2 regions of the Microbulbifer elongatus genome follow, and region 2 is predicted to be linked to the other one. Evidence: predicted binding sites of a transcription regulator. Region 2 holds the regulator's gene; the other holds the start of a gene.
The links. Region 2 encodes LexA, which represses DNA repair genes until DNA is damaged. Its sites were predicted from a motif close to ACTGTNTNTANANACAGT; they were not measured.
Positions count from the first base shown of each region.

Region 1: the regulator LexA is predicted to act here: its motif matches at 1,735-1,752, upstream of uvrD (DNA helicase II).

Region 1 covers NZ_CP088953.1:811,864-815,277, reverse strand. Annotated here, with positions in the region: gene uvrD (DNA helicase II) at 1-1,704, opposite strand, end outside; gene hexR (transcriptional regulator HexR) at 1,997-2,851, shown strand; gene LRR79_RS03300 (DUF4153 domain-containing protein) at 2,864-3,414, shown strand, end outside.
Region 2 covers NZ_CP088953.1:2,603,298-2,606,711, reverse strand. Annotated here, with positions in the region: gene LRR79_RS10650 (TetR/AcrR family transcriptional regulator) at 1-159, opposite strand, end outside; gene LRR79_RS10645 (DUF6763 family protein) at 401-733, shown strand; gene lexA (transcriptional repressor LexA) at 891-1,499, shown strand; gene LRR79_RS10635 (hypothetical protein) at 1,678-1,932, opposite strand; gene LRR79_RS10630 (DUF6586 family protein) at 2,034-2,573, opposite strand; gene topA (type I DNA topoisomerase) at 2,656-3,414, opposite strand, start outside.

The DNA of each region.
Region 1 (3,414 bases), 1.8 Mb from region 2:
CAGGGTCATCAGCTGCACGGCGTCTTCAAACTCATCTGCCTGGCCTTCGCCGGCGTCCAGCGCGGCGCTGTCGAGGAACTGGTTGATCAGTGGAATTTCTTCCTCGTCCACCGCCTCGCCATCGGCGTCCACGGTGGGCAGGCCGTCGAAGCCGCGACAGGCGCTCACCAGTTCCTGCAGGTTTTCCACCCGGGTCTGGCCCTTTTCACCTTTTTCCTTGCCGTGGAAATCGATCAGACCGGTCTGCTCGATGGCCAGCTCGGCGATATGGTCGAGGGTCTTGTCGGTGCTTTCTTCGTCCAGCGCGTCGATCAGGCTGAGGAAATTGGCCAGGGCGTTGCCGGCGCGGGCGGCGAGGACTTTCTGTTGCAGCATCTTCGCCGCGGCGTCCCACAGGGAGCAGCCGTGCTCACGGGCAAACTGGCGTACGGTATCCACGGTGCGCGCGCCGATGCCGCGGGTGGGGGTATTCACTACCCGTTCGAAAGAGGTGTCGTCGTGGCGGTTGGTGATCAGGCGCATATAGGACAGCGCATTCTTGATCTCCATGCGCTCGTAGAAGCGCTGGCCGCCATAAATGCGGTAAGGCACCTGTTCCCGCAGCAGGCCTTCTTCCAGCACCCGTGACTGGGCGTTGGACCGGTAAAGGATCGCGATGCTTTCGCGGCGGTTGCCATCGCGCACCCAGTCCTGAATGCGTTCGACGATAAAGCGCGCCTCATCCTGCTCGTTGTAAGCGGAATACAGGGAAATCGGCTCGCCCTTGTCGCCTTCGGTCCACAGCTCCTTGCCGAGGCGCCCGCTATTGTGGGCGATCACCGCGTTGGCGGCATTCAGGATGGTACTGGTGGAGCGATAGTTCTGCTCCAGGCGCACCGTCTGCACGTCTTTCAGATCCGCTTCGAAGTGCTGGATATTCTCGATCTTGGCCCCGCGCCAGCCGTAGATAGACTGGTCGTCGTCTCCCACCGCAGTGATCGCGCATTCATCACCGGCCAGCAGGCGCAGCCAGGCGTATTGAATGGTGTTGGTATCCTGGAATTCGTCTACCAGAATGAAGGGGAAGCGACGGCGGTAATGGGCGAGGATGCTGTCGTTGTTCAGCAGCAGCTCGTGGGCGCGCAACAGCAGTTCGCCAAAGTCGACCACACCGGCGCGCTGGCACGCCGCTTCATAGGCGCTGTAAATTTGCACCATGGTCTGCAGCCAGGGGTCGCCGGTCAGCTGAATGTACTGCGGGCGAATCCCCTCATCTTTCTGTGCACCGATCCACCACTGGGTTTCCCGCGGTGACCACTTCTTCTCATCCAGCCCCAGCTCGTTCTGCACCCGCTTGATCAGGCGCAGCTGGTCATCAGAATCGAGAATCTGGAAGTTTTGCGGCAACTTCGCTTCGGCCCAGTGGGCGCGCAGCAGGCGGTGGGCGAGGCCGTGGAAAGTGCCCACCCACATGCCGAAGGTGTTCACCCCCAGCAGTTCCTCGATACGCCCGCGCATCTCCCGCGCGGCCTTGTTGGTAAAGGTTACTGCCATAATGGAGTAGGGCGACGCCCCCTCCACCTGCATCAGCCAGGCGATACGATGCACCAGCACCCGGGTCTTGCCCGAGCCGGCGCCGGCCAGAACCAGTTGATTGCCCGGCGGCGCCGCGACGGCTTCGCGCTGGGGGTCGTTGAGGGGGTCTAAGAGTTCAGATACGTCCATGGGGCGGATTGTATCAGGGGTAGGTGGAGAACTGGGTATATAAACAGGGTTTTGAACCACTGAAATTCGACGCGAAGGCCCTGATGCCGGGTCTGTCTGTGCGAGACCTTCCGCGAGAGGGACCTCGCGGAAGAGCCCCCAAGGATGGGTTGAGGGGGGGCGCCTAGCCCGTGCTCGCACAGACATACCCGGTAGCAGGGCCGCCACAGGACTAGTACCAGGCCAATGGAAGGCTCGCCAGCACCCCGCCATGCCGCTAAACTGCACAGCTTGAACCAGAGAAGGTGTTGTCGTGAAGCCAGCGGAAGTCACGCAAAAGATCAGCGAACAGCTGAGTTCCATGCGCAAATCTGAGCGCAAGGTTGCAGAATATATCCTCGCCAATCCCGGCGAAATCATTCATATGCGGATCGTCGATCTCGCCACCGAAGCCCAGGTGAGCGAACCCACCGTGGTGCGCTTCTGCCGCGCGGTTGGCTGTTCCGGCTTCCAGGAATTCAAGCTCAACCTGGCCCAGCAGCTCGCCTCCAGCCCCAGTTTCGGCCAGATCGCGGTCACCGAAACCGACACCATCGCCGAATACAAACGCAAGGTGTTCGACTCCACCGTCGATACCCTGCTCAATGTGCGCGACAAGATCGACGGCCGCGCTCTCGAGGCCGCCGTGGCAGCCATCGCCGCCTCCAAACGGGTGGAATTCTTCGGCTTTGGCGCCTCCGGTGCCGTGGCCGCCGACGCCCAGCACAAATTCTTCCGTCTGCAGATGGCCACCGCCGCCCACTCCGATCACCACATGCAGAGTATGTCGGCCATGAGCATGCAACCCGGCGACGTGGTGGTCGCCATCTCCCAGAGTGGCCGCACCTCCTCGTTGCTGCGCTCCATGGAAATGGCCAAGGCGCAGGGTGCCATCGTCATTGGTCTGGGCCCCAGCGGCTCCCCTATGACGCGTCAGTCAAGCATCCCACTGGAAGTGGACGTGGAAGAGGACATCGAGCTGTACACACCACTCTCCTCCCGTATCGCCCACCTGGTGGTGATCGATGTACTCGCCATCGGCGTGGCCCAGCGCAAAGGACCACAGCTGCAGGAGCACCTGCTGAAGCTGAAAAAAGGTCTGTATAACCTGCGCGAGGAAAAGCACTAAACGGGACGGCAAATGCACGGAAGCAGCGACCAACCGCCGGAAAACTCCCGCGAACATCGGGATCTTGGCCTCCCCGAAAAGCGCCTGATTGTGGTCGCGGCGCTGACCCAGGGGTTCGCGCTCTATGCGCTCAAGTTTTTCGATGCCGTAAACCATTGGGCACCGATGTGGCAGTTCATCTGTTACACCGTCGCTATTGCCATCCCGCCGCTGGTGATTGTCACCATTGCGCCACGCCTGGCGCGGGGTTACTGGTGGGTCATTGCGGGCTACAGCGCCGTGCTCGCCCTGCTGGCCAGCTACCGGGGGTACCAGTGCACACCCAAAGATACGATACAGTGCGGCTGGCCCCACGATTTCTGTATTGCTGTCGGGATTGCGACCTTCATCGTCGCCTTTCTGTTGCGTGCCAGCGCCAGCGGCACAGAGCGGCTGCTACGACCCGGTTATCCGGCGCTGTTTCATTACTCCTGGGATATTGCCCTGACTACCGGCCTCACGCTGGTGTTTACCGGTATCTTCTGGCTGATCCTGATGCTGTGGCAGGCCCTGTTCAAACTGGT
Region 2 (3,414 bases):
AATCAATTCTTTTTTAGAACCAAAATGGTAATTGACCGCTGCCAGGTTCACCCCGGCGGTACTGGTTATGGTCCGCAGGGAGGTCTCCGTAAAACCCCGCTCTGCGAACAGGACTTCCGCGGCGTCCAGAATACGATGGACCGTGTCTGACTGACTCATGCCGATTTCACACCAATTCAAACCAACAATTAAAACGCTTGTTTCAACGGGAGACTAGCACAGTCCGCCGGCGATGAAACCTGCGCTACCCATCCCAGTCTTTACCGCGCGACGGCTTTTAGCCCTCGACGAAAGTACCAAGCCCACCTCCCCCACGTTAGAACGAGTGTACAAGCTCTGAAAGCGCCGGGATGGAACGGAAGGCGGAGATACCACGACAGTAAAAGAGGAGGAGCACGCCATGGCACGAATCGCTCCGGAAATTGGCAATTGGTTTGAAAACTTCGATACCGGTGATCTGTTTGAAGTGGTTGCCGTCGATCACCCGGCTCGCACCATTGAAATCCAGTACCTGGACGGCAGTCTGGACGAAATCGACTTCCAGAACTGGCCGGCAATGCCGGTCATCGGCGCTGCGGCTCCCGAAGACCCCAACGCCGGGTACGGCACTGTGGCGGATGAAATGCAGGATGACGAAGATGCCGGTTATCGCAGTCCGATTTTTTCCCCCGCACAGAGTGCGATCGACCGGCTCGAGGGGGAAAGCTTCCCCGGTACCGATGAGGGCTTCTGAGCCATTGCACTCAATCCTGATGACCCTGCGCCTGTCAGTACGGAGTGGACCGCGGCATTCGCCGCCACCAGTGCACAGGTCGCTTTGATTGCGCGCCCCTGAAATCTGTATATAATCACAGCAACTGTATAAAAATACAGACAACAGGAAGGCGCTCATGACAAACCTCACCGCACGCCAGGCTCAGGTACTGGAACTGATCAAATCCTATCTGGACGATACGGGCTACCCGCCCACCCGAGCCGAAATTGCCCAGGAGCTGGGTTTTCGCTCTCCCAATGCTGCGGAAGAGCACCTCAAGGCACTGGCCCGCAAAGGTGCAATTGAAATGGTCGCCGGCGCATCCCGCGGCATCCGTATCCCCGACTACAACAATGGCCTGCCGATCGTGGGCCGCGTTGCAGCGGGTAACCCGATTCTGGCGGAAGAGAATATCGAGGAATACTGTGAGATTCCCGCGGAGTTTTTTCATCCGCCGGCAGATTACCTGTTGCGGGTGCACGGCATGAGCATGAAGGACGCGGGTATTCTCGATGGGGATTTACTGGCGGTGCAGCGCACCGACAATATTCGCAATGGGCAGATTGTGGTCGCGCGTATCGAAGACGAAGTCACGGTAAAACGCTTCAAGCGCCGCGGGAACCAGGCGACGGTGCAGCTGCTGCCAGAGAATCAGGATTTTGATGTGATTGAAGTGGATATGCGGGATCGCAGCTTTGCGATTGAAGGTCTCGCGGTGGGTGTGATTCGCCAGAATCCGATCTGATGTTGGCGGTGTAAGCGGCGAGCCTTCAGGTTTTCCGGCCCCCGTTGCCGGATCAAGTACGGCACAGGCTATTCGCCGGGATGACGAATCGCCAAACATTCCGAACCTCGTATTTCGAACATAAAAAAACAGGGCTTCAGCCCTGTTTTTTTATGTATACGAATCAACCACAGAATGATCAGTGAATGGTGTGCTCGGTGAGGTCTACCTCTTCATCCTCGAACGGCTCTGGCTCCATCTCATTGATGTCCTGCACCGCTTCGATCCCAGCTTCCAGCATGGCGCGGGCTACGGCCACCTTGTGTTCCCGCAGGAAGTGCTGGCTCTCGTCCGAGAAATGAATACGCACCAGCGGTTCCCCTTTGTGACCAGCGCGTCGCAGCGCCACATCACCATTGGACAACTCAATGATTTCGTAAGTCTCGGTAGACATTCACTTCTCCAATAACCGCGTGATTTGGAGGCAGTGTAACACAGCGGCGCCTGATTAATCAGCGGGCAGCGGGTGATAGGTTTCCTTCCTGCCCCGGGGGATCACCACTCCTGGCTGTGGGCCCGCTGGCGCTGAATCAGCTCGGACAGCCCCTGATACCACTCCTGTACCCGCTCCCGGGTGAGCGGCTGATCCGAAGTGGCCACACTCCGGCCCAGATCATCAAGCTGACGCACCGGGATGACGGACTGAACACCGCTGGCAGGGCTGGATGTGGTGGCCGAGGAAACACTCAGGGCCCACAGTCGATGCCAGGCCCCGCAGAGACCGGCAAACCAGCTGTCGGGGTTTTCAGCAAGACTGACTAGCTCATTGGCCTCAGCACTGAACTTCCCGCGCTGGGCGACCAGGTGCGCCAGCGCATGGGCGGTTTCCGGTTCAGCACCGGTGGCAAAGCCCAGCTGCATCTGGTGCCCCTGCTCCGCCAGAAACCCCCGGTACCCACGCCACAGCTGCACTACCGCCGCTTCCAGCAGGGAGGCTTCCAGCAGTGGAGTATCCCCCGCTTGCGCGCTGGATTGCAGCAGCAGCTGGGCTTTGCGCAGTGCCGACGCGACGGTTCCGGTATAGGGATTACTCAAACTGCATTACCCACTAGTCTTTCTCCCAGATTTCCTGGATCCCGGCATGCGCCGGGATGATGGAGAGCGGCGTCCCGGCCAGTTACTTGGCCGGGGACTTTTTGGCGGCTGCCTTTTTCTTCGCCGGCGCTTTTTTGGCGACCGCTTTCTTGGCAGGCGCTTTCTTGGCAGCGGCTTTTTTCTTCGCCGGTGCTTTTTTCGCAGGAACGTCTATCTGCCATTTGCCATCGCGATAGAAGGCTTTCCAGCCAGTGGCCTTGCCGTCCTCTTCACTCTGAACGTACTGCTCCTGGGTTTTACGACTGAACCGCACAACCGTATCTCGGCCTTCGTTGTCTTCGGTAGGCGCCGAGAACAGGAAACTGTACTTGGGATCAATCTCATCCTTGTGGGGCAGCAGCTCCTTGACCAGGGGCGCGCGGGTTTCACGATTTTTCGGGAACTGACTGGCCGCAAGGAACAGCCCGGACGCACCGTCGCGCAGGATGTAGGTGTCTTCCACCTTTTCACAGGCGAGCTCCGGCATGGGCACCGGATCCATTTTCGGCGGTGCCGGCTGGCCGCTTTTCAGCAGCTTGCGGGTGTTTTTACAGGTCTCGCTGGTACAACCGAAGTACTTGCCAAACCGGCCAGACTTCAGCTGCATGTCGGCACCGCACTTGTCGCACTCGATGACCGGACCGTCGTAACCCTTGATCTTGAAGGTACCCTTCTCAACCTCGAAACCATTGCAATCGGGATTGTTGCCGCAAATATGCAGTTTGCGGTGTTCGTCCACCAGGTAGTTGTCCATGGCGGTGCCACACTTGGGGCAACGGCGCTTTTCACGCAGCTGACGGGT